3 regions of the Pseudoalteromonas sp. MMG006 genome follow, and region 1 is predicted to be linked to each of the others. Evidence: predicted binding sites of a transcription regulator. Region 1 holds the regulator's gene; each other region holds the start of a gene.
What was found. The regulator FliA, encoded in region 1, starts transcription of late flagellar genes. The targets are predictions, from matches to a motif close to CTAAAGNTNNNNNNNNNNNNGCCGATA.
Positions count from the first base shown of each region.

Region 1 (10,827 bases):
AATTCCAATGACTTGCTCTTCTGCTTCAATAATCAGAATTCGAGAATTATCAGTAGTATCGGCTGCTGGTAAGCCAAAACGAGAGCGAGTATCAATAACTGTTACCACGTTCCCACGCAGGTTAATAATACCAATAACATATGAAGGTGCACCCGGTACCGGAGCTATTTCTGTGTAACGAAGTATCTCTTGTACTTGCATTACATTTACGCCATAGGTTTCTTCCTCGAGCTTAAACGTAACCCACTGTAAAATTTCATCATTATTATCTGCATTTTTGTTTGCTGACAGTAATTTATCTTGATTCATGCTATTACCCCGTAATGGTCATTACTACTGACGGCTGTCTAAGCCTTTCTCTAATAATATATTTAAGTTGTCTACATCAATTAAAGCACACATTTTCTCTTTTATAACACCCGCAAGCCATGGACGCTTACTTTGGTCTGTACGCCATTTTACATCTTCTTTACTCAATGTAATGTTATTTATCAATTTTTCAGCTAATAAACCCCACTGACTATCACCTAGTGTAATTAAATATTGATAATCTAATGACGCTTCTAATTTTTCATCGTACTTCTCTGGCATTACCCATCGAGCAGTATCAACAACGTTGAGTTTCTCCTCTCGGTTAAGCATGACACCTTTAAACCACTTTGGTTTGCCAAACAAATGATTTACTTCACCTAATTGATGAATACCGCCTAATGCCTTTAATGGCACAGCAAGTGTGAGCCCTGCCACTTCAAAAAATAACGCCTGAAACTCACCTTCAAAATAATCAGCCTTACCATCAATTGAAAGCTGCGGCTCAGTACTTTCAAGTACGGTAGTGGTTGCTTCTACATTTTTGTTACTAACAACCTCACTAACATTTTCGGTATCAGATATTGGCTTCACATCTGATGCGAGTAAATCTTGATCGAATACTTTTTCTGCTGCTTTTAATTGCTCTTTAGGTTTTAAATGAATTTGCTCAGGCTCTGTGCCATCTGGGAGCTGCTCGAGTAACTTTGCTACTGGCTCAAGATTATCTACAGGCTCATCTTCACAAAGCAAAGCCCCTAGGTATTGTTTCATCACTTTTTCATTAGCAAATAATTGCTTACTCATTCATTAACCTTGTTCAATTAAATACTCCAATAGAGCCTTATATGCAAACACACCACGCGAGCGAGGGCAAAATTCTATTGGCACTTTTTGCGCTAAGCTTGCATCTCTAAATTTAGTATCCACCGGAATAACACCCGGCCATACTTTATTAGTGTATGTATTTTGTAATGTTTTATAGGCCTCTAGTGATGCTTTAGTACGCTTATCATACATAGTAGGGATTATAGTATATTGATAATCTTTCGCCTGAGAGGTTTGCATTAATTCCATTGTACGCATCATTCTATCAAGCCCTTTAAGCGCTAGAAACTCAGTTTGTACCGGGACTAAAATACGCTCACTTGCAGCTAATGCGTTAACCATCAACACTCCTAAAACAGGAGGGCAATCTAAAATGGCATAATCGTAATGTTCACTGATTTTTGCAAGCGCTTTTTTTAATATTAACCCCATTCCCGTTTTGTTACCCATACTTCTATCAAGCGTAGCTATCGCCATTGTTGCAGGTAAAATATCTAGATTTTCGAGAGTTGATGGGCATAATGCTTGAAGTATTTCTTCGCTTTGCATGCTCGTACCACGTGCAAAAATATCGTACACGCTGACTTCTAAGTCTTCAGAATCTATACCAAAATAATATGTGAGCGATGCATGAGGATCCGTATCTATAAGCAGCACACGTTTACCCTGTAAAGCTAAAATACCAGCAAGACTAACAGCAGTGGTTGTTTTTCCAACCCCACCCTTTTGATTTGCGACAGTCCAAATCTTCACATTGTGTCCTAATTATCATTCATTGCGTGTAGTTATGCGAATACCACCATGAGGCAGTCGAATTATTTTTATAGTATCGTCGTCAGAAGATAACTCGACTTCTGACTCTATCGCTACAGGCTCACTTTCTTTCCCACCTTTTTTAACTTCTTTTTCAGGCGGTAGGCCATACTTAGAAAGTGCAATTACAACTTTACGGTTTTCAGCCCGCCCTTCGGCGGTACTGTTATCTGCAAACGGAGAGTATTGACCATATCCCTCTATAGCCATTCTCGCAGAGTTAATTCCAAGCGCCTCAAGTTCCATTAAAATAGAAGTGGCCCTGGCAACTGACAGCTCCCAGTTTGAGCGGAAAATTTCATTACGAATAGTTTCATCGTCAGTATAACCGCGCACTCGTACATAATTATCTACAGGAGCAATAATATCTTTAACTATTTTAACTACTTGTTTTGCTCTTGAGTGCGCAACTGAGCTTCCACTTGAAAAAAGCATTCCAGAGCTAAGCTCTATAATTAACCAATCCTGATTTAGCTCTAGGCTAGCCTCGCCATTACGGATTTCATCAATTAGTGCTGACTGCAATTTAGTTAAAAGATTATCAAGGGGTTTCCCCAAGTACTTTTGCTGGATATTACTTGTATCGCTTTGCCCATCAAGAAGTTCAGGGCCTTGTTCTTGCTTTTGAATACTTTCACCATAGAGAACTTCCAGCTCAGGTGTCACTCTATCGGTCAAGATTCCATTGCCGTTAACACCTTCACCGTGCTGCGAAAATTGGCGTGCCGATTTATCAAAAACATGTCCAAGTGAGTCAGATAAAACCTGAAAACTTTCTTCTTTATTAATGGCAATAGCGTATAGCACTACAAAAAAAGCAAACATTATGGTCATGTAATCAGCATATGACACGAGCCAACGCTCTGTGTGTTGGTCTTTAGCAGCTGAATAGCGAAGACGCCTACGTAGCATAATTACGCATCCACTAAATTAGGACGCTCAACACGATAAGCTTCAAGCCTTAATTCTATATTCATAGGACTTTCGCCAACGCTTATAGCAATCACACCTTCAGCAAGCATTTCATGATATAGCATCTTTTGCTCAACTCGCTGCTTAAGCTTATTTGCCATTGGTAAAAACAGTAAATTAGCGAGTCCAACTCCATAAATTGTCGCTATAAAAGCAGTAGCGACACCTGCGCCCAACATTTGTGGATCAGTAATAAAAGACATTGCCTGTATTAAGCCAAGCACAGCGCCTAAAATGCCAATGGTAGGACTGTAACCCCCCATGGCATCATAAACACGAGCTGCTTCTAATAAGCGATCACGTTCAAGCAGTAAATCAATTTCGAGAGTGTCGCGCAGCTTTTTCTCTGAACAGCCATCAATTAGTAAGCTTAAACCTTTTGCAGCATAAGCGTCTGAGTGTGTTAGTGCTTCGTTTTCAAGCACTAAATAACCTTCTTGTCGAGCTTTATAAGACCAGCGCTTAACTTGCTCTATCGCTTCATCGATATCATAGTGAGGAGCAACAAAAACCCAGCTAGTCATATTCAGCATTTTTTTTAATGTACTGCCTGAGGTTTGTAACATAACCGCACCAATAGTACCGCCTAATACAATAATTAATGCAGGCCCATTAAAAAGAGCAGATACAACACCGCCCTCTAAAGAATACCCAAAAGCTATTGCACCAAGCGCGACAACTAACCCGAGTATTGAGAGCTTATCCACACCCAATCTCTCTTTTGATTCTCATAGCAACGTCATCAAGCGCTAAGTTTTCACTTGCAAGCCCTGCGTTTGCGATCGCTTGTGGCATACCATAAACTACGCAACTTTTTTCATCTTGAGCCCAAATTGTGGCGCCGGTTTGCTTCAACATTCTTGCACCATCACGCCCATCTGCGCCCATGCCGGTTAAAACAATAGCCAGCACATCACCTTGATAAGCCTTTGCTGCACTAGCAAAAGTAACATCAACACTAGGTTTGTAACTTATGCGTTCGCTGTTATCTTCAAATACACGCAATGTTCTATTTGAGCCGCGCCCTTCAACCATCATTTGTTGCCCACCAGGCGCTAAATATGCCGTCCCAGGTTGTAATCGGTCACCTTGTTGAGCTTCTTTTACTTTAATTTGGCACAATCCATTAAGGCGTGCAGCAAATGCTGGCGTGAAAGCTGCAGGCATATGTTGAATAAGTAAAATTGGGTGAGGGAAATTAGCAGGTAACTGAGTTAAAATGGTTTGTAGAGCTACAGGGCCACCTGTAGATGTACCTATCGCGACAAGTTGATATTGCTTACCACTTGCTCGTATTGATGCACTACTTGAAGAATTTTTTATAGGAGCTGTACGCTGAAAGCTTCTATCAGGCTGCTTGACAGTACTTGCCCCAGAAAGGCTAGAGCTTACAGGCGCTGACCTTTCTACTGGCTTACTTGAAGGTGCTGGCTTAAACGCTCTTGGTGCGCGCCTTCTGCCTATTTCTTTTACTTTTGTTTGTAGTAATTTAATAGCATCTTCGTTATTACGCGCAATATCTTCGAATTTTTTTGGTAAGAAATCCATAGCGCCAGCATCTAGTGCATCTAGAGTCGCCGTTGCGCCATCTCGCGTTAACGAAGAAAACATTAATATTGGCGTTGGATTACTCGCCATTATCTCTTTCACTGCACTAATGCCATCAAGCACTGGCATTTCTACATCCATAGTAATCATATCAGGGCGTAGCTGCGCTGTTTTATCTACAGCTTCTCTGCCATTTACAGCAAAACCTATAACGTGTATGTCGCTATCTTGCTCAAGTATTTCGCTTACTCTGCGGCGAAAAAAGCTTGAATCATCAACAACTAAAACTTTAACGGCCATTTAGCTCTCTTATTAGGTTTATATGCAGGTATGTACTACATACCTGCATTATTGTTAGCCTGCGTAATGTTTTAACATGCTTGGTACATCAAGTATAAGTGCAATACCACCATCTGATGTAATTGTAGCGCCAGCCATGCCTGGCGTACCTTGAAGTAAGGCATCAAGCGGCTTAATTACCACTTCCTCTTGGCCTATTAATGAATCTACAACGAAACCAACTTGCTGCGTGCCAATTTGAACAATAACAACATGTCCTTGCGCTTTTCGCAGAGAACGATCAGCACCTTTAACAAGCCAATGCTCTAGATAAAATAACGGAATCGCTTTTTTACGTACAATTATTGTTAATTGACCATCGACAACATTTGTTTTAGTTAAATCTAAATGGAATATCTCACTCACCCCAGCCAGTGGTAAGGCAAATGTTTGTGCCCCAACAATAACCATTAAGGTAGGTAAAATAGCTAAGGTTAGAGGAACTTTTATTTCTAAAATAGTACCTACACCTAACTCAGACTGTATGCTAACCGAACCATTCAATTGAGTGATTTTAGTTTTTACTACATCCATCCCTACACCACGGCCAGAAATATCTGAAATTTCTTCTTTAGTAGAAAAGCCTGGAGCAAAAATTAGGTTGTAAGCTTCGGTGTCAGAAAGTCGACTCGCTTGGTCATGATCGAGAACACCTTTACTAATCGCAATTTTCTTGAGTTTTTCAGCATCCATACCAGCACCATCATCTTTAATGGTTAACAAAATATGATCGCCTTCTTGCGATGCTGATAAAGTAACATTACCTGTACGCGGTTTACCCGCAGCTTCACGATCAGCAGGCATTTCAATACCATGATCAACTGAATTACGCACCAAATGCACAAGAGGGTCGGCAAGCGCTTCAACTAAGTTTTTATCTAAATCAGTTTCTTCGCCAACAAGTTGTAGGTTTATATCTTTATTTAAACTTCGTGCCAAATCACGAACAACACGAGGGAAGCGACCAAATACCTTTTTGATGGGCTGCATTCTTGTTTGCATAACTGCACCTTGAATATCAGCAGTTACCACATCAAGATTAGAAATTGCTTTACCCATGGCTTCGCTATCAGAATTAGTTGCAAGACTCACTAAGCGGTTTCGAACAAGCACTAACTCACCCACCATGTTCATAATTTGATCAAGGCGTTTTGTGTCTACACGAACAGTTGTCTCAGCTGGCGGTGGTGCTGCCTTTTTAGGAGCCGCAGGTGCAGCTTTGGCGACAGGTTTTTCTGGCACTTTTTCAACTGGTTTTGGTGTAGAGGCTTTAGCTGGTTCAGCTTTTTTAACAGGCTCTGATTTTTTTGCAGCTGGCGGTGAAACAGGCTCAGGCTGTTTTGCAGCTGGTACGCTTTCTGCTGATTTAGGAGCAGTCCCTTTACCGTGAAGCTCATCAAGAAGCGCTTCGAACTCATCATCACTAATTTCATCATCTGAGGATGAATTAGCATCGCTTTGAGGCGCTTTAGCTTCTACTTTAGGCGGTTGTTCAGATTTACTTTTTTCAGGCTCTGAACTTGCTCCCGCACCAAAGCTGCCAACACCGTGTAATTCATCTAATAAACTATCAAATTCATCATCTGTTATATCACCGCTAATATCAGCATCGCTTGGTGTTGACTCCTCCGCTACAGGAACTTGTCCTTTACCATGTAATTCATCAAGTAGGTTTTCAAATTCGTCTTCGGTAATTTCATCTATCTGTGAATCAGCTGCACTAGGGGCACCACTAAACATTTCGTCAAAAGCAAATGGGTCTTCTTCATCTACAGCATTAGATTCTGGAGATTCACCTTGAGGAGGCTCAGGTTCAGGCTGAGATGCTTCACCAGCTAATTCAGCCTCTGTTGGTGGTAAACCAAGTATGTGAAGTGTTTCGAGTAATTGAGGGTCTGCTGGTTCAGGTTTGTCTCTATTTTGAATCGTTGCAAACATTTCATTAATGGTATCAAGTGCTTGTAATATAACATCCATCAACTCGGAGTTAACAGTTCGCACTCCCTGACGCAGTAAATCAAATACATTTTCTGCACCATGACACGCATCAACGAGCTCTGTCATTGCTAAAAAGCCTGCACCACCTTTTACGGTATGAAAACCTCTAAATATAGCATTTAGTAGCTCGGTGTCTTCTGGGTTATTTTCCAGCTCAACTAACTGTTCAGATAAAAGCTCTAGGATTTCTCCAGCCTCTACCAAAAAGTCTTGTAAAATATCTTCATCGACTTCAAAGCTCATGCAGTTACTCTCCTCTTAGAAGCCCAAACTTGATAAAAGATCATCGACTTCATCTTGATCAGATACAACATCATTACGCGAATCTTTATCAATAATTGGGCCTTCCGGACCTGCTAAAGTTTGTGCGGTAACTGGTTCTTCTGTTTTTTGTTCTATTGTTTCAGCCGGGCTGTCATCTTGCGCTGCAAAAGCAGTTAAAAGATGCAGTAAGCTCTCTTCTACTTCTCTAACTAATTCAATAACTCGACGAATTACTTGCCCAGTTAGATCTTGATAGTCTTGAGCCATTAATACGTTGGTCATTAAGCTCTGTAACTCATCGGTTTTATGATGAGAGTTATTCATAAACTTATCGATGCTATGGCATAGCGTCTTAAATTCGCCCAACTCTATTTCGCGACTCATTAAGCGATCCCAAGTCGGTTTGATATGAGATATTTCGTCTGCTAATTGCTGAGCAATAGGCAAGCTTGCCTCAACAGCATCCATCGTTTTATTCGCGGCATTTTCTGTCATTTCCATAACATAATTTAGCCGCTTTTTAGCATCAGGGATAGCATCAGTAGTTAAGTCAGTTAAACGAGTATCAAGCTCAAAGCTTTTAAGCGCTTCGTGCAATTGACGGGTTAACTTTCCAACTTCAGCAAATAATTCAGATTGCTCTTGTGAAGCAGTTTCTAAGATCAGCTGATTGGCTTTCTCTTGCTCACCGTTTTCTAAAAAAACAACGAGTTGCCGAGCTTGTTCTAAAGTTATTTGAGGCGCAGCAGGTGCTGGCATAAACCTCTCCCCTATCGTTAACCTAAACGTTCAAATACTTTTTCTAATTTTGTTTTTAGTGTTCCAGCCGTAAAAGGCTTCACTATATAACCATTAACGCCTGCTTGAGCTGCAGCAATTATTTGTTCTTTTTTCGCTTCAGCTGTCACCATTAGTACAGGGATATGTTTTAACTTATCATCCGCACGAATCGCTCTTAATAGGTCAATACCTTGCATACCAGGCATATTCCAATCTGTAACTACGAAATCAAAGACTTGATTTTGTAGCATAGGCAAAGCCGTAGAGCCGTCATCAGCCTCTTGAACGTTAGTGAAGCCTAAATCACGTAACAGATTTTTTATAATACGTCTCATCGTTGAGAAATCATCAACAACAAGAATTTTCATGTTTTTATCCAAAACATCCTCCAGTGAGGTTTTAACCTTAGTTTACTTACTACTAATTTATCCAGTCATTGATTTTAGCTTTAAGCTTAATCATGGCCTGACCATGTATTTGACTTACACGCGATTCACTTACATCGAGTATATGCCCTATTTCTTTTAAATTCATTTCATCGTTATAGTACAAAGAAAGCACCATTGCATCACGCTCTGGTAAAGACTTTATAGCACTTAATAAAGATGCATTAAACCGTTCATTTTTAACATTATTAAAAGGTTTGTCTAGCGATAAATCTTGCCCTGTAGGAGCAATTACATCTTCGTCAACACCAAGGTCTTCAATACCTAAAACTTTACTTGCGTTAACATCGTTTAAAATATGATGGTACTCATTTAACGAAATTTCAAGTTTTTCAGCAACTTCTATATCTGTTGGTTCACGGTTTAAGCTGTTTTCAAGTTCTGTGATAGCCTCAGCTACTTGCCTGCTTTTACGGTGTACTGAGCGAGGAGCCCAATCCCCTCTGCGCATTTCATCGAGCATAGCTCCGCGTATTCGTATTCCTGCGAAGGTTTCAAAACTAGCTCCTTTGGCTGCATCAAAGTTTTTTGAAGCTTCAATTAAACCTATCATTCCTGATTGAATTAAGTCATCAAGTTGAACACTTGGTGGTAATCGAGCAATTAGATGACATGCCACTTTTTTTACAAGCGATGCATGCTTTTCAACAATCACATTTAAGTTTTGTGTTGTTTGATATCCCATAGCTCTATTCACCAATGTTGTCATAATTAGCCGTTTACTAGTTTTTCAATGAAAAACTCTAAGTGCCCAGATGGTTGGTTTGGTATTGGCCATTTTACTGCTTTTGTTGCCAACGTTTTAAATGCAAGGGCTGCTGGCGAATTCGGGAAAAGCTCTACAATTACTTTTTGACGACGCGTCGATTTACGCATATTTTCATCATATGGAACAGTTGCAACCAATTCCATTGATATATCTAAAAAACGATCTGTAACTTTAGATAATTTTGCAAATAACTCCTGGCCTTCTCGCATACTGCGGACCATATTTGCAACAATTTTAAATTTATAAACACCATGCTCACGGCTTAAAACTTTAATTAATGCGTATGCGTCCGTTATTGATGTTGGTTCATCACAAACTACAACCATGACATCTTGGGCCGCACGAGAAAAGCTTAGTACCATGTCAGAGATACCGGCGGCAGTATCTACAATTAAAATATCAAACTCAGTGTTAAGTTCACTGAAAGCACGTATTAAGCCAGCATGTTCTGATGGTGATAGTTCAACCATGCTTTGCGAGCCCGACGTAGCGGGTACAATTTTTATGCCAGCTGGCCCTTCAACTAAAATCTCATCCAGCTCACATTCACCAGATAAAACATGTGACAAATTACGCTCAACGCGCAAACCAAGCATCACATCACAATTTGCTAAGCCTAAATCTGCATCAAGTACTAAGACTCGATTACCTTGCTGCCCTAATGCAATAGCAGTATTCAGAGAAACATTTGTCTTCCCTACTCCACCTTTGCCACCAGTTACAGCGATAACTTTTACGCCGTTGTTATTGTTTTGACTCATTTTGCGCAGGCCGCTTGCTTGATCTAATACTGTGTTAATCATACATCCCTACTGTGCTCGACGCCACTGCTTGGTGCCTTGAATGTTGTGCTTTTATTCTTTTTAAATACAATTGCTCAGCCTTTTTAACTAGTTTCTCAGCATTTGCAACTCGAATATCTTCTGGTACTCGTTGTCCGTTAGTAAGATACCCTATTGGGAGGCGATTTTGAATCGCAATACTAATAATTTCCCCCAAACTTAAAGACTCGTCTAACTTAGTGAAAATACAACCACTTAACTGTACTTTTTTAAAGTGACGTACAGTTTCTTGAAGTACATTAATTTGTGCTGTTGCACTTAATACTAAGTAACTACGAATATCAACGCGTTGATTACGCATTAATGTATTTAACTGCTCAGTTAAACGCAAGTCTCGCTGGCTCATACCTGCTGTATCAATTAATACTAGACGTTTATTACGTAAATGATATAAAACTTCAGCCAATTCATTCGCATCTTTTACTTGTTTAACTCCACAACCAATGATTCGTCCGTATGTGGCAAGCTGCTCATAAGCACCAATTCTGTAAGTATCAGTTGTAATTAGTGCTACTTTATCAGCACCATATTTTTGAGCACCTAAAGCTGCAAGTTTAGCTACAGTTGTTGTTTTGCCAACACCTGTTGGGCCAACTAATGCATAAACACCACCTTGGCGAAGTATTTCGTTGTTCGTTGTTTGCATTTGGTCTTCGACCATAGTTAATAATGCTTTCCAACCTTGTTGACGAGATACATCGTCAGGCACAAAACACGCCATTTGCTGAGCAACTTCTTTATCTATCCCCATACCGACTAAACGGTCAACCATACATGCGCGTGTAGGATCGCGACGCGCCATATCTTGTTGCATTAGACCCGATACTTGGTGCTCAAGTAATTGACGAATTGCATTCATTTCTTCGCGCATATTTGTCATTTCTTCGCTTTCATTTTTTTTAGTTTGTGGGCGAGAATT
Region 1 covers NZ_JAGJEJ010000001.1:317,530-328,356, reverse strand. Annotated here, with positions in the region: gene J8L73_RS01510 (chemotaxis protein CheW) at 1-309, opposite strand, end outside; gene J8L73_RS01505 (chemotaxis protein CheW) at 334-1,116, opposite strand; gene J8L73_RS01500 (ParA family protein) at 1,120-1,890, opposite strand; gene J8L73_RS01495 (flagellar motor protein MotB) at 1,906-2,862, opposite strand; gene J8L73_RS01490 (flagellar motor protein) at 2,865-3,629, opposite strand; gene J8L73_RS01485 (chemotaxis response regulator protein-glutamate methylesterase) at 3,622-4,770, opposite strand; gene J8L73_RS01480 (chemotaxis protein CheA) at 4,825-7,050, opposite strand; gene J8L73_RS01475 (protein phosphatase CheZ) at 7,066-7,830, opposite strand; gene cheY (chemotaxis response regulator CheY) at 7,848-8,231, opposite strand; gene J8L73_RS01465 (RNA polymerase sigma factor FliA) at 8,272-8,982, opposite strand; gene J8L73_RS01460 (MinD/ParA family protein) at 9,009-9,869, opposite strand; gene flhF (flagellar biosynthesis protein FlhF) at 9,862-10,827, opposite strand, start outside.

Region 2 (10,827 bases), on a different contig from region 1:
AAGCGTCGAAATGAGCTGCGTATTCGCGCTAGAGCAAAAGACTTTCAAACATTTGGCAAAGTTAAAACCATACTCGAAAAACAAGGTTTAACCGTTGAGCAAGGCTCTTTAAATAACGACGGTGATTATGTTGTGGGCGAAATTAAACTGCGAGGTGCGGTATGAAAAAGCAGTTAATGCAATATTGGCGCTCACTAAAAGAGCAAGAGCAGCAATTAGTTATGGTCGCTGGTGGCGTATTTATTATTTTTGTTTTAGTTATGGGTATATTTAGACCATTAAATAACGCAATAGAAAAAGCGCAACAGTCACAAATAAAACAACAAGCGCTTCTTGTTTGGGTTGACGAGAGCATAGTAAAGCTAAAAGCGGCGGGCAATACTAGCGTAGCGAGCAATACAAACTTAAGCCAAGTTGTTAACTCTACACGTGGTCGTTATCAAATAGATATTAGTAAAATGCAGCCTAGTACGGGGTCACTTCGTTTAACGCTCGACTCTGTAGAGTTTAATCAACTAATCGAATGGTTAGACGAACTTGTAAATCAGCATGGTTTAAAAATTGAAAATTTAGATTTAAGCCGTGACGACAAATCGGGTTATGTACGTGTAAGCCGCTTGGTATTAGAGAATTAATTAATGAAAAAAATAATAATGTTATCGGCTGTATTTTTAGTCAGTTTTATTGTGTTTTGTATTATTAAATTACCGGCGGTCATAGCGCTTGATATAGCAAAGCCTTACTTGCCTAAACAGTTAGAAATTGGCCAAACTGTTGGTACTGTGTGGGAAGGGCAAATGATGCAAGTACGCTTTGAAGGCGAGCAACTAAATAATGTACGGTGGGATATAGCAGGCTGGCAATTATTTACTGGTAAGTTAAACGCAAATATTAAATTTGGTAATGCGCGTGAACGTAGTGATATTTCAGGATATGCCGACATAAGTTATGGGTTATTTAATAACAAAGTAAAAGTAACCGATGGTTTAGTTCGCTCAACGGTTGAGCGTGCGATGGGTAGAATACAGCTACCATTGCCAGTAACAGCTAAAGGTCGCGTAATATTAGAACTTGAAGAATATAGCTCGGGTGCCCCTTATTGCGAATCGTTAAAGGGTGAAATAGCGAGTCCAAATATTGATGTACAAGGGTTAAATGGCTGGTTCAATATAGGCCCTCTTGGAGGCAAGTTAAGCTGTAAGTCGGGTGATGTAGCTATATTAATTGACCCAGATAATACGTTAGGCCTTGAAGCAGATGCTACACTTAAAGCTAATTTTGATTTTAGTGTCGCCGGTTATGTAAAACCAGATGCCAGCTTACCAAAAGATGTACATGATGCGGTTAAGTTTTTAGGCCGACCAGATAACCAAGGTCGCTACCCGCTCAATTTTTAATTGATTTAATATAAAGAGTTTTAATGCAAATACCCCAATTTACTGAGTTGCATGCAAAGCAGCTCAGCACGTTTTTAAACACTCAGCCTCAAGCTATGACCCTTGAGCAAAGCGAAGGTTATTTATTTGGCGTTATTTGTTCGCCCAGCCCACTTGATGTACACGAATGGCTTGCACAAATACTACCAAACACAGCTAACGACCTAGACGAAGAGATGCTGTTTTTATTCATGGCGCTTTATCATAAAATTAGTGAGCAAGTGTTTGAAACTGGATACAAGTTACCAGTAGAGTTTAACCTTGAGTTTTGTAAGCCTTGGAGCGAAGGTTTTTTAGTGGCGACAAAAGCGTATGCTGAGCCTCTTTTAAATGCCCCAGAGTTAGATACCGAGTTTAAACAAGCGCTAGAAAGCGCACTTAGTACGCTTAGCTTTTTTGCACTTGATCAGCAAGCAGTAACGCAAATTGCCCAGCAAAATAATATGACCTCAGACGCCCTGTGCCAATATCAGTATGAATCTATGGGTGATTTTGCATTAGGTTTTGCAGAGCTTATAGAAGTGGTTGCTATTAATAGTGGTTTAATCACAGATGATAGTTGGGACGAGTAATTCGCTTAACTTTTTAGGCGCTTAATCTAAGCGCCTAGTTCTAAAGCTATATCAGTGCAGCCTTTCTTACACTTTACTAAGCCTTTACCAGATTCGCTGGTGGCTAGATCAAGCGTTAAAACTCCATTACATTTTTCACACTTAAGCGTTTTACCCTGTGCTAATTGCTTGAGCATATTGCGTTGTTTATAAAACGAGTCGCTGGCTTTCTTATTCAAATTAGAAAAATCCATTACTTAGCTCGCTTTTGCTCTAAAGCTTCAGAAACTATTTTACACACAGTGTTTAAACGCTCATCGTAAAAATACAAGTTAAGATCGCGCTCACGACAGTAACGCAAATGAAAAAGCTGTACTGAATCATCAGTAGTAAATGTTTTTTCTATGTATTCGTGCTCAGATTCAGAAAGCTTTAATTGAGCAGCTATTCTATTTTTAGCCATGTTTGCTGCAGGGCTTCTGTTTATTTTGCTGGCATCACTTAAAAAGCCAATGCCTTCTCCTAATAACTTTTCACGGGGTTCTTTTATTAAAGGGTGGTCAATAGTGAAAAAGGCAAGGATCAGCACTACCAATATAATAAATTTTTTCATGGATACGTAAACCTTGATCTAAATAGGGTTAAATTACCATGCAGTGTAATAAACTGCATTTTAAAAGCAAGTAACTGAGATGAATAAATTATTAGCAATCTAAGTCAGTAATTTTAGCCAATATTGTTATAATAGCTAACAGCAGTCAGATATTTCTGAAATATCTGAAACTATTCAAGAGGCTACTTATTCACCTAAATATGCCAAGCATGTAACGTGCACGCTTTAGTTATAGAGTACTTGAGTATTGCTGAATTTTTATTTCCAAGCGGCGTTGAGGAACTTCGATGGACAAGCAAATTAAAGTAAAAAATATACCTGCAGAGGTAAAAATCCAAAAGCCGGATTTAAGCCGAGATGATGACAGGTTTAATCCCCGAAATCGTATATATGTGCGTGCTGTAAAAGGCCTTCATCAGTTACTCAGGCAACGTATTGGTTTTTTAGGTATGCTCGCTTTTATGGCATTACCCTGGATCAATTTTAACGGGCAACAAGCTGTATTGTTTGATTTGATAGGCCAAAAATATAATATTTTTGGTTTAACACTATGGCCTCAAGATTTTACTATTCTTGCGTTTATATTTATGTTGGCAGCATTTGCGCTATTTTTGGTTACCACTTTTTATGGCCGAGTGTGGTGTGGTTATACTTGTCCACAAACCGTGTGGACCTTTATTTTTATTTGGTTTGAAGAAAAGTTTGAAGGAACGGCAAATCAGCGTAAAAAACTCGATCGACGGCCAATGGATTTTGACAAATTTTGGCGAAAAACAGCCAAGCACTCCAGCTGGGTATTGTTTTCTTTGTATACCGCTATTTCGTTTGTAGGCTACTTTACACCCATTAGAGAACTGCTCCCTGATTTTGTCACCTTTAGCGTCGGTGGTTATGCATTAATAAGTATTATTTTCTTTGCTGCATGTACTTATGCTAACGCTGGCTGGATGCGTGAAATTATGTGTTTACATATTTGTCCTTATTCACGCTTTCAATCAGCTATGTTTGATAAAGATACCTACACCGTAACGTATGATGAGAAAAGGGGTGAAAGCCGTGGCCCACGTTCGCGTAAAGTTGCCCACGAAGACCTAGAAATGGGCGACTGCATTGACTGTAATTTGTGTGTTCAAGTATGTCCAACAGGTATAGATATTCGTAATGGCTTACAAGCTGAATGTATTAACTGTGGTGCGTGTATTGATGCTTGTGACGGTGTGATGGATAAAATGGACTATCCGCGAGGGCTTATTTCGTATACGACAGAGCGAAACCTAGAAACACCAGAAAATAAAACGAATCCACTGCGAGCTAAAATCATTGGTTATACGGTCATGCTTGTTGTGCTTACGGGTGCGCTTGTCGCAAATATAGCACTGCGTAAGACCATGGACTTTGATATTATCCGTGATAGGAACCAATTATACCGTGTCGACTTTGATGGTTTGGTAGAAAACACTTATACGTTAAAAGTGATTAACAAAGCGCAATATGAGCAAACCTTTAACATTAAGGTGCAAGGACTTGATAACTTTAAATACATAGGTAAGCGATCATTTACTGTGCAAGCTGGTCAGTCTCATAATGTACCGCTTTCACTTGTCATGGACCCATATGATTTAAAAGCGCCGATGACTGAGTTTAACTTTGTACTTTCGCCAGTCAGTGAACCTGACGAAACGATATCGCAGCCAAGTAACTTTTTCAAAGCACGGTGATATCGGCTTACCCAAGGGGTAGGAAGTTATAGCAATTAACAAAAGCGGGTGAATAACCCGCTTTTATTTTATATAAGAAGAGTATGAGTAAATTTAGCTTTATTGACCTAACACCCGACCTAATACTCGATGCTATAGAAAGTGTAGGCATTTATGCTGAATCGGGTTTATTAGCACTGAACAGTTACGAAAACAGAGTTTATCAATTTAAGGCTGAAGATGGCCTGCGTTACGTAGTAAAGTTTTATCGCCCAGAACGCTGGAGCAAAGAGCAAATTCAAGAAGAACATGATTTTGCATTTGAGTTAGCAGAGGCAGAAGTACCAGTCGTTGCACCGGTTAAATATAATGGGCAAAGCTTGTTTGAACACCAAGGCTATTTGTTTGTGTTATTTCCAAGTGTAGGTGGTCGTTTATTCGAAGTGGATAATTTAGATCAGCTCGACGTAATGGGGCGATTAATTGGCCGCATGCATCAAGTTGCTAAAACTAAACCGTTTGCGCACAGACCAACACTTACCTGTGAAGAATACTTACATACAGCCAAAGTTCATCTTCAAAAAAGTAACTTGGTGCCAATGGGAATAAGCACTGCTTTCTATACTATTTTAGATTTAGTAATAGAGCAGGCACAAACGCAGTATAAAGATGCGCACAGTATTCGCTTACATGGGGATTGCCATGCAGGTAACATATTGTGGGCAGGTGATGCGTTAATGTTTGTTGATTTAGACGATAGCCGTCAAGGTCCTGCAATTCAAGATTTATGGATGATGCTCAGTGGCGATAGGGCTACGCAACTGTTACAGTTAGACACCCTTGTAAATGCGTATGAAGAGTTTTGTGATTTTGACCACACTCAACTCAAATTGATTGAACCACTGCGTGCGATGCGTATTATTCATTACATGGGATGGGTAGCTAAACGATGGAGCGATCCTGCTTTTGTACGGAACTTTTCGTGGTTTGCAGATGACAAATACTGGGAGCAACAAATTTTAGCGCTAAAAGAGCAACTTGCAGCACTGCAAGAAGCACCGCTTAAGTTATTGCCATAATATTTTATTTAAAGATAAGTACAACGAGATACCAATGCTTAAAAAATTGAAACTGAGTTTATTACTTTTATGTTTACCATTTGCAGCACTTGCTGCACAGTTTGAAGCCGATAACCAATATACAGTTATTGATATAGATAAAAGCGCAGAGCCACAGGTAACTGAGTTTTTCTCATTTTACTGTCCACATTGTTTCAAGTTTGAACCCGTTGCTAAAGCAATTGAAAAAAATCTACCAGAAGGCACTGAGTTTATTAAAAATCACGTAAACTTTTTGGGTGGCGTTTCGCCACAAGCACAAAGCAATTTGAGCTATGCCTACTTAATTGGTAAAAAACATGGACTGGCGCAAAGCATTAGCGATCAAATATTTAAAAGCATTCATGTTCAACGCGCACCATTAACTGAAATGAAAGATGTTAAAAAGCTGCTTGAAGTTAACGGTATTGATAGCGCGACATTCGATCAAGACATTGCAAGCATGCCAATTATTGCCGCTGAACGTGCAATGCAAGACAAACAAAATAAATATTCAAAAATTGGCGCACTTACAGGTGTGCCTACTTTTATAGTTAACGATAAATATAAAATAAATATTAACACCATCAAAAATCAACAAGAACTTGATGAGTTAGTTGCTTTTTTACTAACACTTTAATCTCGGAGAATAATAATAATGATCAAATTAGTTAAAGCGGGTTTACTTGCTGTACTACTGCCAATGGCAGCAACTAGTTTTGCAGCAACGTATGAAGAAGGCGTGCATTACGACGTGGTATCTGAGCGTGCAACTAAAAAACCAGAGGTTAAAGAGTTTTTCTCATTTTACTGCCCTGCATGTAATAACATGGAAGCATTAATTGGTGAGTTTAAACCTAAGCTTGATAAAAACGTTAAGTTTAAAAAGAGTCATGTGGATTTTGTGGGTGTTCGTGACCCAGAAAACCAACAAATGATGAGCCAAGCACTCGCGACAGCAGAAGTACTTCCACAAAAAGATAAAATTATCTCTGCTATTTTTAATCACATTCATACCAAGCGTGCTAAGTTTAATGAGCTTGCTGATGTAAAAGATATATTTGTAGCGCAAGGTGTAGATGGCGATAAGTTTGATAAACTTTTTAAAAGCTTCTCAGTACGTACTTTAAGTTCAAAAATGAAGCGCGACCAAGATTACTTTAAAGAAAAAGGCGCCCTACGTGGCGTACCTACATTTATTGTAAATGGTAAGTACAAATTGAACCTTGGCCGAGAGTCGGGTGTTACTGACCCAGAAGACATTGGTAAATTAATTAATTACCTAGCAAACAAGTAAGTTTTGCTAAAACTAAAAAAGCTCCTCAGGGAGCTTTTTTGCTTTATAAGGATGTAGCAATGGAAAAAATATTAGTATCGAGTTGTTTGCTAGGGCAGCCTGTTCGTTATGATGGAAAAGGACAAACATTACAGCATCCACAATTACGGGTATGGCAAAGTAATAAGAAAATAATATCCTTTTGTCCTGAAGTTGTTGGTGGCCTATCTACTCCTAGAGCTCCTGCTGAAATAATACAGGGGAGAGTAATTACTAATTCAGGAGAGGATGTAACAGAGCAATTTCAAACTGGGGCTAATATAGCGCTAGAAGTGTGTAAAAAAATAAAGTTCGTTTTGCTCTACTTAAAGAATCGAGCCCTTCTTGCGGACGAAATACAATATATGATGGAAAGCATCGCGGAGTAAAAATCGAAGGTCTAGGTTTAACTGCAGCATTATTAATGAAGAATGGGATTCAAGTGTTTAGTGAAGAACAAATACCAGCACTTATAAAAGTACTGGCACTTTAACTTTGGTTGGTTATTTACGCTGTAAGAAAACACCTGACTCAATGTGATGCGTATAAGGGAACTGGTCAAATATCGCAAAGCGCTTAACATTATGCGTACGAGTCAAGTGATCAAGATCACGCTCAAGGGTTTCTGGATTACAAGATATATAAATTATGTTTTCGTAATTAGCCACTAAATCACACGTTAACTCATCCATGCCTGCGCGCGGTGGATCAACTAATATGGTTTGGCAGTCGTAGCTTTTTAAATCTATGCCCTCTAAACGAGAGAAAGTACGCTCACCATTCATTGCTTGAGTAAACTCTTCGCTCGACATACGTATAATATCGAGATTATCTACATTGTTTTTGGCAATGTTATACTGAGCAGAGTGAACAGACGATTTAGATATTTCAGTTGCTAGTACTTTATTAAAAGAACCCGCCAGTGCAATAGAAAAGTTACCGTTACCGCAATAAAGCTCTAATAAATCATTTTTAAGTGGTTTACATAAGTCTTGTGCCCATTCAAGCATATTAATATTTACTTTAGCATTTGGCTGAGTAAAGCTGTTTTCAACTTGTTGGTAAATAAGCTCTTGGCCGTTAACAGTTAAACGCTCAGTAACAAAGTCATCACCAAGTACTTCTTTTTGTTTGCGGGCACGGCCAATAAAATCAATTTTGTACTTGCTGCTTAGTTTTTCTTTAAGTGCTTTTATTTCAGTTAGCCACTGCTCATCTAGTGGTTTGTGATAAAGCAGGCTCACTAAAATTTCACCGCTTAGGGTTGATAGGTAATCTATTTGAAATAGCTTGCGGCGTAAAATCTCACATGGTTTAAGATTTTCAATCATCACCTGCATGATTTCACCTACAAGAGGGGCCGCAGGATCAAATGTATCTACGCGAATTTTTTCTTTTGTTTGTTGATCAAACATAATATGGAACAGATCGTCGCCATCGTGCCATACTCTAAACTCTGCGCGTTGACGGTAGTTAGTTGGCTCTGAGCTAAATACTTCTAGCTGCTCCACACCAAAACGTCGAAACTGTGCACTTATACGCTGCTCTTTTTCACTTAATTGCGCTTGGTACTGTGTGGTATCTATTTTAATAACTGCCATTAACGCTACTACCTTATCTAAGATCTGTTTATCGGCGTTATTGTAGGGTGCGCTGTGTATTTGTCTAGTTTTGGTTAGAGTTAATGGTGTTTTTTTACTCGCTTAACTTTAGTTTTATTTGCGCTGGCCGATAAGGAGCTACGCAAGCATAGGAGACAGTTTATGAAAATAGGTAACTATAACTTTACACCAAACAGTAATGTCAATAAATTCAATAATAAGGCTGATATTCAGCAGCCTACAATTGAGTCTCCTCAAGATAGCTATCAACAACGAGGCAGAGAGCTTGCTGCAAAAGTACTCGGCGATAAAATGGCTGAGCAGCTAGGCTTACCCGTTCAAGAAAAAAAAGCAGAGAAATCACTATTTGATTTTGATGAAATAGTAAAAAATGTACTCGACTTTGTGAGTGGCGCCGTTAATAAGGCAAAAGCAAACGGCGCTGACGATGACAAGCTTAAGAATATGCTTGGCGAAGCGCGCAAAGGAGTACAAATGGGTATTGATGATGCCGTTGACGAGCTTAAAGGCACTGGAATTTTTAATGACGACATGGAAGAAGGTATTAAAAAATCACAAGAGGGTATATACGACGGTATAGATACATTAGAGGAGTCGTTATTTAACCCTCAACCTGCCAGTGTAAGTATAAGTCAAGGCCAATATGTAAGTATGAGCAGTGATGCTCAGTACAAGTTTACAACTGCCGAAGGTGATGAAGTAAGCATAAGCTTTGCCGATGCATACGAGTCCCAATCAGCTAGCGGTTATAGCAGAACCAATGATAGCGAATCATATGTAAGTTCGTCATCGCAATCTCGGCAGGTATCTTTTTCAATGTCGGTTAATGGTGAATTAAACGAACAAGAGCAAGATGCAATTAATGCGATGATGGAAGACTTACAAAATGTAAGCTCAACATTTTTTGGTGGTGATTTAGATAAAGCATTTGAACAAGCGCAAGAGTTAAGTTTAGGTAGTGAACAGCTGGTGGCTTTTTCTATGGATTTACGTCAAACAAAAACGGTTGCAACAGTTAAGAGCTACGAAGAGTATAAGCCTGCTCCAGAAAAAGAAATCGCTGATACATTAGCTCCTTTTAACGATGATCTAAGAAATGCTTTTGAAAAAGCAGGTGAGTTAGGCTTACAAAACCAACTTGCTGGGATCTTACAATGGTTAAACCAAGATCAACAAGAAATCGATAAGCTAGTTGATTACACTAAATCGATGTTCGAAAATTTAAATCAGTTAAACACAGCGGCAGATGATCTCGCTGATTTAGAAACTCAGCAAAGTTAAACTACTTTCTTTTATAAATACCTCATGGCAAACTGCCGTTCTTAACGTTTAGTGGGAACAGTTGTTTGTCAGCGCATATAATGGTTTTTGATTCAGGTATTGGTGGCACCACTGTACTTGAGCATATAAAGCAAAGCATTCCTGATGCTCAGTACAGTTATTTTATGGATAACGCACTACTTCCCTACGGAGCGCAGTCCCAGCAGACAATCATTAATCGCTTATATTCATTAATCCATTTTATTAATAGCAACAAGTTGAGTGTTGATTTAATTGTTATAGCGTGTAATACGGCTTCAACGTCGGCACTGAGTGCTGTACGTAAAATTACCTCTATTCCTATTGTGGGTGTAGTACCGGCAATAAAGCCTGCAGCAGAGCTTACTCATACTAATCACATAGCGCTATTGGCAACGCCTGCTACAGTCACAAGCCCCTATACAAAAACTTTAATTACTGAACACGCACGTAATGTAACGGTTAACTTATATAGCAGCGTTAAGTTGGTTGCTTTAGCTGAGCAGTATTTTTACACACAAACTTTAGACACGATCAAACTCCATCAAGAGCTTGATAGCCTAAAAGTAGATAAAAATACTGACGTGCTTGTATTAGGCTGTACGCACTTCCCTATATTAGCCAACCCTATTAGGGAATGCTTTAAAGGAGATGTGCAGTTATTAGATTCGGGTCAAGCTATAGCAAATAGAGTTCACTTCCTACTAGCTCAATCAAACCTTCTGGCAAATAAACCTTCAGACATAAAAAAGCCGCTGCATTACTATGCAACGGCTGATATTAATAGTGATAAGCTAGCAATAAAGCTAGTTACACTGATTGATCCGTCTCAGTACGAAGAGCACTAGAATCATCTTCTTGTTTTTGCTTTGCTTCGCGTACTTTTAAAGTACGTTGCTGAAACTCACTGTCGTTAAGCTTAGCAATTGCATTATCTGCATCTGCTTGCGCCATTTCAACAAAGCCAAAGCCGCGACGCTTGCCAGTATTTTTATCCTTTAATAGGCGTACGTTAAACACTTTACCTTGTTCTTCAAACAAAGCACGAACCACACCTTCGTTTGCACGATAAGGTAGGTTGCCAACATAAAGTGTTTTCGTTTTAACTTCGGTTTCTTCAACACCTTCAGGTGACATTGCAGCAATAGCAATTGCACCTATTAATAAACCAGCACCAAATAGTAGTGCAGGGCTTAA
Region 2 covers NZ_JAGJEJ010000031.1:15,073-25,899, forward strand. Annotated here, with positions in the region: gene gspL (type II secretion system protein GspL) at 1-165, shown strand, start outside; gene J8L73_RS18355 (type II secretion system protein M) at 162-635, shown strand; gene J8L73_RS18360 (type II secretion system protein N) at 639-1,397, shown strand; gene J8L73_RS18365 (UPF0149 family protein) at 1,421-2,008, shown strand; gene J8L73_RS18370 (hypothetical protein) at 2,035-2,241, opposite strand; gene J8L73_RS18375 (hypothetical protein) at 2,241-2,600, opposite strand; gene ccoG (cytochrome c oxidase accessory protein CcoG) at 2,888-4,318, shown strand; gene J8L73_RS18385 (serine/threonine protein kinase) at 4,402-5,376, shown strand; gene J8L73_RS18390 (thiol:disulfide interchange protein DsbA/DsbL) at 5,411-6,034, shown strand; gene J8L73_RS18395 (thiol:disulfide interchange protein DsbA/DsbL) at 6,053-6,691, shown strand; partial or broken gene J8L73_RS18400 (DUF523 domain-containing protein) at 6,751-7,202, shown strand; gene trmA (tRNA (uridine(54)-C5)-methyltransferase TrmA) at 7,213-8,310, opposite strand; gene J8L73_RS18410 (DUF5610 domain-containing protein) at 8,473-9,612, shown strand; gene murI (glutamate racemase) at 9,678-10,478, shown strand; gene J8L73_RS18420 (RNA-binding protein) at 10,441-10,827, opposite strand, start outside.
Region 2: the regulator FliA is predicted to act here: its motif matches at 8,417-8,443, upstream of J8L73_RS18410 (DUF5610 domain-containing protein).

Region 3 (10,827 bases), on a different contig from region 1:
CCGCTAATGGGTTACCCTATGGATCAATATTTAGTTTAGAGTACGACAAAACCTTAAAGCATGTTTGGGTTAGTACTATGAAGGGCGTTTATAGAATGCCTGTAGAACAATTTAAAACAGATATAAAAAGTTTAAAAGTTGAAGAGGTTATTTCGTCTTTTGACCGCCAGCTAGATGGCAAAGCTAACCAGTGTTGTAGTGGCCTTGGCCACGATGCGGTTGCCGATACAGGAAGCTCTATTTGGTATCCTAGTTTGCAAGGCATAGTAGAAATTCCTAAAGATGTAGAGCTGTTTGGGCTGCTTGCAATAAAACCAAAAATAGAAACAATTACTACGCCGCTTCGTAATTTGACGACCGCTGCGCTTGGTAAAAAACCATCGCTTGAAACCGATGAACGTGACATAACCCTTACTTATACTGCAATTGACTACTATGCACCTAATAGCATTGAGTTTAGATATAAGTTAACAGGCCTAGATAGTGATTGGCGTTATGCAAATACTCGCCGTGAAGCTATTTATACAAATTTACCAGCTGGCTCATTTTTATTTCAGTTAGAAGCTAAGCGTCAAGGTGAAGATTGGACTAAAGCGCAAGAAGCTGAGTATGGGTTTACAGTCCCAGAGCGCTTTGACGAAACCATTTACTTTAGATTGCTAATTACCAGCGGTTTTATCTTATTAATTTATCTAGTGTTCTGGGTGTTTAGAGCGCAGGAACGCAGAAAACAAGAAGCACTCGAAGGACTTATTACAGAGCGTACATTAGAGCTTCGCCAAGCTAACGACAAGCTAGGGCAAGTAAACTCACAGCTTAAGTTAGTAAGCCACTCAGATGAGCTCACGGGCCTTCGTAGCCGTCGCTTTTTGTTCGACCAGCTCCCTAAGGATATAGAGCACTTTCAGCGTAATTCACAATCGCTGCAAGCTCAGGGAAAATCGCTGGTATTAGTAATTATTAACTTTGATAACTTTAGCCGTATCAACGATGCTTATGGCCCAATTGCAGGTGACAGTTGCTTACAGCAAATGGCTGCATTATTAAACTCCCGTACTCAGGGGTCTGATTATGTAGCACGTTGGAGTGGAGACGAATTTTTACTATTACTACGTGACTTTAAGTGTAATAAAATAGATGGTTATGCATCTGATTTATGTAAATCTATAGCCAATAACTCGTTTCAATTACCCAATGGTAAAACAACAAGTATTACGGCATCGATCGGCTGGTCATTTTACCCGTTACCCTTATTAGGCGGCCAAGTTATTAGCTGGGAAACCTCTATTAACTTAGCAGATATAGCACTTCATCAAGTTAAAAAACGTGGTGGTGACGGTGTCGCTAATATTACTTTTGATGAGCAACTAGATGCATTCGAATTTGAACAAAACTCTAATGTTGATCAGCAATTGGGTATTCTACAAAGTAACGGCTTGGCAGATATAAAGGTGTGGATGCGATAATGCCCGACCAATGTTATTGGTCAGGCATGGTGAGGTTAACTCTATTTGTTAAGCCATGCTGGTAATATTGCAACCGACTCTGGTGCTGTAAATGCTGTGCTGGCGTCAGCGCTAATATCGCCTCCGGTAATACTTAAAATATTATTAAAGCGCATAACCACGTTATTTGACTTTTCTGCTACGTATAAATCAGTTCCGGTATACATTATATCAACAGGGTTACCGAGTAAGGTATTTGGGCCGCTAATAGTAGTACTTATATTTACTAGGCCTGATGCCGTTGCAACGTTATTTAACACGTATATCTTTCCATCATCAGCAATCGTTGCACTCCCAACATCTGAGAGTATTAACGAGTCACTTAATGAGTCATAGTCGACGCCGTGTATATTACTTGGTGCCTCTACAGCTGCGCCTGCGTTTGCAGGGTTTATAAGTCTATCCTCAACTGCAATGTTAGTACTACCGGACATTAGTTTGCTTTTAACTTCGTCAAATACAGCAACGGTTCCGTTTGTGAGTGCTACAAAAGCTCGGTCAGTATTTGCATCGTAATCAACATCCCAAGGACGGGCATCGTTTGCAAAAGTAAGCGTCATTAACGGACTCGTATCCCCCGTGGTACACGTTGAAAATATAGAAATACTTGGAGTATCTTCATTGTTTTCTGCAACTAAAATCATACCGCTATCAGAGGCTACATCAAGACCTTTGGGTGATATAAGACCCGTATTTGAACCAGTAATAATACTGTCTTGGTTTATATTATAACTTTGCCCATCTCTGTTTATTGCGACTTTATTTGAAATAACAATTCCGCCAATAGAGGTTGTACTATTATCGAATGTTGTATAGCTATTTCCTGCTTTATCAAAGGCTACACTTTCGATTGTTTGACTTGCGTTATAATTGCCAATTTCTGTGTTAAGTTGGGAGCTTAGACGACTAATTTGCCCAGTTGTTTCACCCGCAGTGCTTGGGTTACTGCTTACCGCAACACCTAGAAGTGCCAGGTTAGCGGTATCACTATCAGAAATGTCAGGCATCTCATTTTGCATACCAAGTTTAGTAATTGACTCAGGTTTAATTGTTGAAGTGACTAAATCTGGCGTAATATCGCCGCTTTCGCCTGTGAATATATTGCTAAACACAAGAACGGCATCATTTGATTTTTCGGCTACACGTAAGTCACTGCCTTCAAGGCTTATATCTACTGGATTACCAAGCATTGTCGCTGGACCTGCAATACTACGTGCAACGCTTACTAAGCCTTCTGCAGTTGAAGCATTATTAATTACAAACAGCGAACCATCGGTTGCGTCTGTGGCACTGCCAACATCAGACAAAACAAGTTTATTAGTATTTGAGTCATAAACAATACCATGAATATTTACAGAGATTTGCGTGCCATCATTATTACTAGGGGTAATAGTGCGACTAGGCATTGCAGCAAATTCACCACCAACAAAGTTATCGTAAACGGCTACATCGCCATTTGTAAGTGCTACGTAAAGACGGTCGTTAGATTCATCATAATCAACATCCCACGGTGCAGCTTCTGTAATGGTTGTTCCTAGAGGAGTTGCATCTCCAGCAGCTGTAGCGCCAAAAGTCGTTACTTGCATAGCACCAAAGTCAGCAATAAAAATAAGGCCACTCTTTTGTGATACAGCTATTCCTTTAGGGTTTACCAGTGTTGTGTTAGTACCTGTTATTTCACGATCTGTATTGGAGGTAAATTCTGCACCGTCAGCCCGATTTGCAAGCTGACAAATGGTTTTTATACTGGCACTTTCGCTTGCTTGTAATAAATTACCAAGGCTATCAAATGCAACACCTTCGTTAGCAGTTGTATTAAAGGTTTTTAGTTTAGAGGCATTTTGGTTAATTAAATCAATGGTGCCAGTATTACTCTCGCCATTGTTTGCTAACACAAATGTTGCTGATGCAAAACCTGGGCTGCCATTTGTACCGTCGGTCCCGTTTAGTCCATCGGTGCCTGCAATACCATCTACGCCGTTCTCACCGTCGTCTGAGCTACAGCCTGTAATGCCGATTAATACTGCAAGTGTTAAAGCTGAAAAACTAAGCGTATGTTTAAGCGTATTTTTTTGTGCAGAATGAGTTATTAAATTAGCTTTATTCATCATTTTTACCTTTTAAATATTCCATTAAATTTAGGTAAATAACGCGCTTGCTTATATTGCATAGACTAAGCGGCACCGATTATTTACATGTTAACCTCATATCGATAACGGCTTAAAAGTAAAACTGGATGCAAAAGAGTTAATATTAAAAATAAAAAAGGAGCCTTAAGGCTCCTTTTTAATAAATTTAGTAAATAGATTAAGCGATAAACGATTTAATTGAGCTTAAAATACCTTGCTCACCTAAGCCCATTTCGTCATGCATTTGCGCTTGTGTACCGTGCTTAATAAATTCATCAGGGATACCTAAATTGAGTACGTGAATACGGGCTTTAATACTTGCCAGATATTCATTAACTGCAGATCCTGCACCACCACTAATAGCATTATCCTCTAGGGTAACTATTACATCATGGCTTTGAGCAAGCTCATCTAAAAGTGTTGTATCAAGCGGTTTAATAAAACGCATGTTAACAAGCGTTGCGTTTAATTCATTCGCTGCAAGCTGGGCGTTTTCGAGTAATGTGCCAAACGACAAAATAGCAATTTTAGCACCTTGTTTAACTGTACTTGCTTTACCTACTTCGATAAGTTGCATATCGCTTTGAATATCTGCAGTACCGGCACTTCCGCGAGGGTAGCGTACAGCTACAGGGCAATTAGCTTTGTAACCTGTGTACAACATTTGACGGCATTCATTAGTATCGCTAGGTGCCATAATAACCATATTAGGTATACAGCGCATAAAGCTTAAGTCATAAGCACCTTGGTGAGTTTCACCGTCAGCACCAACGATGCCTGCACGGTCAATGGCAAATAGTACCGGCAAGTTTTGTAGGGCTACATCGTGAATGAGTTGATCGTATGCACGTTGTAAAAAGCTTGAGTAAATAGCAACTACAGGCTTTAAACCCTCACAGGCTAAACCTGCGGCAAGAGTTACAGCGTGTTGCTCAGCTATAGCTACGTCAAAATATTGCTCAGGGTGTTCTTTTGAAAAGCGCACCATGCCTGAACCTTCGCGCATGGCTGGTGTTATTGCCATCAGCTTGCTGTCTTGCTCGGCCATATCGCACAGCCAATCACCAAATACTTTTGAAAACGTAGCGGCGCCGGGTTTAGACTTAGGTAAGCTTGAAGTGCTCGGGTCGAATTTTGGTACACCATGATAGCCAATAGGATCGGCTTCTGCTGGCTTATAGCCCTTACCTTTTTGCGTTTTTATATGTAAAAGCTGTGGGCCTTTTAAATTACGCATATTACGAAGCGTATCGACGAGCATGTTTACATCGTGCCCATCAATAGGACCAATGTAATTTAGGCCTAACTCTTCAAAAAAGGTACCAGGTATAACCATACCTTTAAGGTGCTCTTCCATTCTGCTGGCAAGCTCTTTTACTGGCGGCACGCCAGAGAGTAACTTTTTACTGCCTTCACGAATATTAGTATAAAAACTACCTGACAAAATACGTGCAAAGTGATTTGTTAATGCGCCAACATTTTCAGAAATCGACATTTCGTTATCATTTAAAATAATAAGCATGTCTGATTTTACGTCACCTAAATGATTCATCGCTTCAAAGGCCATGCCTGCAGTAATAGCACCATCGCCAATAACTGCAACGGTTTTACGTCCAACGCCTTCTTTTTTTGCAGCTATAGACATACCTAATGCTGCTGAAATAGATGTGCTTGAATGCCCTACGCTAAAAGTATCGTATTCGCTTTCATCTCTAAACGGGAAAGGGTGCAAGCCGTCTTTTTGACGAATAGTGTGCATTAAATCACGACGACCAGTTAATATTTTATGTGGGTAGGCTTGGTGTCCAACATCCCATACAACACGATCTTCTGGTGTGTTATATACATAATGTAGTGCAACTGTTAGCTCAACTGTTCCTAAACCAGACGCTAAATGACCGCTACTTTGCGATACTGAGTTGAGTAAGTAATCGCGCAGCTCGTTGCTAAAAGCAGGAAGTTTATCTTGCGCTAAATCACGCAGCTGTGCTGGTTCGTCAACCAAATTAAGTAATGGATACTTGCTACTATCAAGTGTCATGGTTTTATATATATCCTTCGCTAACATTAATTAAAACAAAGCGTTTATGAGTAATTAATGTTGAGTAATAATGTCAGTGCTAATTGCAATACGCTAAAGCGGTTATTAATGGTCACGCTCAATAAGGTAATTTGCTAGCGACGCAAGATGTGTTGTGTCAGCATCTATTTTTGCAAGCGCTTCGTGGGCTTGCTGTATTAAACTTTGCGCCTTTTCTTTAGCGCCTAGCATACCTAATAACGCCGGATATGTCGCTTTATTCGCGGCGATATCTGACCCTTGAGGCTTACCTAAAATAACAGTGTCGCCCTCAACATCTAAAATATCGTCGTGCACTTGAAAGGCCAGCCCTATAGCATACCCAAAAATGCTTAAGTTTTCTAAAGTTTGTTTATCGGCATTTTCGCTACACAATGCACCAAGTGTAATAGCACAGTTAATGAGTGCACCGGTTTTTAGTTTATGTATACGTTCAAGTTCTTGAACGGTAACTGCTTTATTTGTTGCTGCAATATCTAAAGATTGACCACCAACCATACCTTCAAGGCCTGAAGCTTTGGCAAGTTGGGCGATTATTTTTACTTGTGTTTGTGAAGAGCATGCAAATTGGTGGTTTGCAATTAACTCAAAGGCGAGAGTTTGTAATGCGTCACCTGCTAAAATAGCATGCGCTTCACCAAACTCTATATGGCAAGTAGGGCGACCACGGCGTAAATCGTCATCATCCATTGCAGGTAAATCATCATGGACGAGCGAGTAGCTATGAATACATTCAATAGCGCCTGCCAATACGTCTAAATCTTGTTTTTTAGCACCTAGCATTTCGCCGGTGGCATACACTAAAAATGGGCGTAGTCTTTTGCCACCATTAAATAATCCATACTCAGTAGCACTTTTTATTGCTTGCTCTGTATCGAGAGGTTGGTCAAAATGCTGTTGTAAAGTAGCTACGACATCTTTTTGAGCACGTTTAATATAATCTTTAATGCTCACAGCTATTCCATATCGTTATCAAAGTTTGTAAGTGCAGACTTTTCGCTGTTACCCATCAAAATTGATACTTTTTGCTCTGCTTGCTGTAATTTTCCTGATGAGGCACTCGCTAATGCAATTCCGCGTTCAAATTGTTTAAGGGATTGCTCAAGCGATAAATCACCTTGTTCCATATCACTAACAATTGTTGATAATTCTTCTAGTGCTTGTTCGAAACTTAAGTTTTCAGGTTTTTTAGTCGCCATCTTTATTTCAGCTTACATAATAAATTTTGGGGTCAATTTTAGGGGGAATGCTAAACTAGGTCAAAGGATGATATTGGTTTTTTATCTTTACGACATTAAATTATATTTAGTTGCATTAATAGCGCCTTAACAACACTCTTAATAAATAATAAATTAGGCTGCACATATAACTTGATCTAAAATAGTGCTAAAGGCTACTTTTTATGTTTATTTATAAAAATGGCTTAAGCAATTCAGTATGTTGCCGATAAGCAGATAACAATAAAAGTTTATTATAAGGCATTGAACATGAAACCTCTGGAGGAAATGTGGATTTAGCAACCATAATCGGGATCCTAGGCGCAATTGGCTTAATTGTCATGTCTATGTTTATGAGTAGTAGCGGTGAAATGGCTATGTTTGCCGATGCTCCTTCAAGTGTCATTGTATTTGGCGGCTCACTATTTATTGTTTTATCAAATTTCACCATGTCTCAATTTTTAGGCATAGGCAAAGTGGTTGGTAAGGCATTTATGTTTAAAATAGAATCCCCTGAAGAGCTAATAGAAAAAGCAGTAGAACTTGCTGATTCAGCACGTAAAGGTGGTTTTTTAGCCCTTGAAGAAGCTGAAATTCCTAATCCATTTATGCGTAAAGGCGTAGATATGCTTGTTGATGGGCATGATGCTGACGTTGTGCGTGCCACACTTCAAAAAGATATTTCTTTAACCACTACTCGCCACGAAATGGGCGCGGGTTTATTTAAGTCACTTGCTGATATAGCGCCTGCTATGGGCATGATTGGTACACTTATTGGCTTGGTTGCTATGTTATCTAACATGGACGACCCTAAAGCAATTGGACCCGCAATGGCTGTAGCACTATTAACTACTTTATATGGTGCGTTTTTAGCAAACGTTGTAGCAATTCCAATTCAGGTAAAACTCGAACTACGTAAAGACGAAGAAGCAATGAACCAACGTTTAATTTTGGATGCAATTTTAGGTATCCAAGATGGTCAAAACCCAAAAGTAATTGAAGGTATTTTGAAAAACTACTTAGCTGAATCTAAACGTAAAGTAGATACCGAGGAGTAACCATGTCTGATCAAGAGTGCAAATGCCCACCACCAGGCTTACCTGCTTGGATGGGAACGTTTGCCGATTTAATGTCATTATTAATGTGCTTCTTTGTACTCTTGCTTGCGTTTTCAGAAATGGATGTACTTAAATTTAAACAAATAGCAGGCTCGATGAAGTTTGCATTTGGTGTGCAAAATAAAATAGAAGTAAAAGATATCCCCAAAGGCACGTCTGTTATTGCCATGGAATTTACCCCAGGTAAACCAGAGCCAACCCCCATAGAAACCATTCAACAACAAACTGTAGAAATGACCCAGCAAATGCTTGAGTTTCAAGCAGGTGATGAAAGCTCAGCCGGTGGTAGGCAAGAGCAGCGAGGAGATAAACGCGGAGGGGAGTCGCGTAGCACTTCGCAAGAACAATCGTCAGAGCAAGCAACTTCAGCGGCCGATCAAGAGCAAACAAATGAGTTAGTTAAAAAAATAGCGCAACAACTCGAAAAGCAAATTATAGATGGTGCAATAGAGCTTGAATCTTTAGGGCAGCAAATTATTATTCGTATTCGTGAAAATGGCTCATTTCCCTCAGGGAGTGCATTTTTACAACCTAAGTTTAAACCTATCATTCAAGATATTGGTGTGCTGTTAAAAGATGTACCTGGCGAAATTACTGTTTCGGGACATACCGACGATTTTCAGGTTTCAAATGAGTTATATATTAATAATTGGGACTTATCGTCAAAGCGTGCTGTAGCAGTCGCAAGCGAGCTGCAAACAGTGCAAGGGTTTGATAAAAACCGGATGATGGTAGTAGGGCGTGCCGATACTCGCCCACTTGTTCCAAACGATTCAAATGAAGATCGCCGAAGAAACCGTCGAGTAGAAATATCAATCTTGCAAGGTAAGGCTAAAGAGTCTGATCCTATTGATGTGCGATAAGTTATTGCTTTGTGTTATATCTCATTATATTTGCTTTAATTTAAGGTACTTAATTACCTAAGTATCTTGGCAATTTCATCATTTTAGCTTACAGTACATTTCCTTAACATATGTAATGGAGTGCCTGTGAAAATAATCAATAAATATTGCGACATGCCGGGTAATGGTGATGGTACTGATGACGATACAAAAACAAAATAGGGCAGAGTATTTTGCCTGAATGGTTTTTGTATATTGTTAGTATTTTAAGTAAAAGCTGGGTTTTAATGCTAAGCCCGGCTATTTTTATATTTTTTGTATTTAAAGATCGCCTAGCCTTTCGATTTGTACTACTTACCGCAGCTTTTTTCCTCCTTGGTAACCTAACTGCTTCAAGCCTAAGAGCGTTTGATGACATTTATATTTATCGTTATTTAGTTTGGGCGCTCACAGATATTATTTGGATGGCACTCATAGCCTATTGGGGGATAAAGGATAAAGTTTATTTATGGCAATGTGTTATTGGGCAACTAGTTGTTATTGGCGCACCTATATTACAGCTATTCCGATTAGTTGATCGCCACTTGTGGGATTTAGCTTACAGTACCGTTATTTATCAAACCCTAATGCCATTTATCAATATTGCCACGGTGGTTGTATGCTATTTACCTTTAATTATCCTTTTCACTAAGCAAGGCAGTGTAAGGTCAAAAAGAGAAAACTCCTCACCTTTAAAATAGTTGTGCTAAACTACTGTTTATATAAACAGTGAGTGAGCGACTCCCATGAAACTCTACATTGCAGAAAAACCATCACTAGGCAGAGCAATTGCTGATGCCTTACCAAAACCACATAAAAAACACGATGGGTATATAGAAGTAGCTAATGGTGATTGTGTCTCGTGGTGTATAGGGCACTTACTTGAGCAAGCAGAGCCTGATGACTACGATGAGCGCTTCAAAAAATGGCAATTTGAACACCTTCCTATTGTGCCTGAGCAGTGGCAGCTAAAGGCTAAAACGAAAACTCGCAAGCAATTAACTATTTTAAAAAAGCTAATTAAACAAGCATCAGTGTTAGTTCATGCTGGTGATCCCGACCGCGAGGGTCAACTTTTGGTGGATGAGGTAATAGAGCAAGCCAAAATAAGCAAAACTAAAAAGCAAAGTATTCAGCGTTTACTAATAAGCGATTTAAACTTAGCAGCAGTTAAAAAAGCACTTAGTAGTATGCGCTCTAATCGCGAATTTATTCCACTTAGTGTGTCTGCACTTGCACGTTCACGAGCGGATTGGCTTTTTGGTATGAACCTTACTCGGGCCTATACTTTAGCGGGGCAAAAAGCTGGTTTTGGTAATGTGCTATCAGTTGGGCGCGTTCAAACTCCTATTTTAGGCTTAGTGGTTAACCGCGATAACGAAATAGCTAATTTTGTATCAAAACCATTTTATGAAGTGTTGGCGCATTTAGTTACTCCAAAGCAGCAGTTATTTACAGCTAAGTGGGTGCCGAGTAAAGCTTGCGAGCCTCATCAAGATGAAGAAGGGCGGGTATTAAATAAAGCACTCGCCGAAAATGTAGCTTCGCGTATAACTAATCAAAAAGGAGAGGTAACAGCACTTGAACAAAAACAAAAAAAACAAACTGCACCTTTGCCTTATAATTTATCTTCACTTCAAATAGATGCTGCAAAGGCATTTGGTATGGCTGCTCAGCAGGTGCTTGATATTTGCCAAACACTTTATGAGCGCCATAAATTAATTACTTACCCTCGTTCAGATAATCGTTATTTACCTAAAGAACATCATTTAGATGCGCCTTCAATTTTAAAAGCAATTGCAGCTAATGGCGGACAAAACACTGAGTTTGTGAATGGGGCTGATGCTAAAAAACGCAGTAAATGCTTTAACGATTCAAAAGTTGCTGCGCACCATGC
Region 3 covers NZ_JAGJEJ010000026.1:3,572-14,398, reverse strand. Annotated here, with positions in the region: gene J8L73_RS17610 (ligand-binding sensor domain-containing diguanylate cyclase) at 1-1,466, shown strand, start outside; gene J8L73_RS17605 (hypothetical protein) at 1,508-3,613, opposite strand; gene dxs (1-deoxy-D-xylulose-5-phosphate synthase) at 3,813-5,675, opposite strand; gene ispA ((2E,6E)-farnesyl diphosphate synthase) at 5,781-6,668, opposite strand; gene J8L73_RS17590 (exodeoxyribonuclease VII small subunit) at 6,671-6,913, opposite strand; gene pomA (flagellar motor protein PomA) at 7,222-7,989, shown strand; gene J8L73_RS17580 (flagellar motor protein MotB) at 7,992-8,912, shown strand; gene J8L73_RS17575 (hypothetical protein) at 9,125-9,631, shown strand; gene J8L73_RS17570 (DNA topoisomerase III) at 9,677-10,827, shown strand, end outside.
Region 3: the regulator FliA is predicted to act here: its motif matches at 7,137-7,163, upstream of pomA (flagellar motor protein PomA).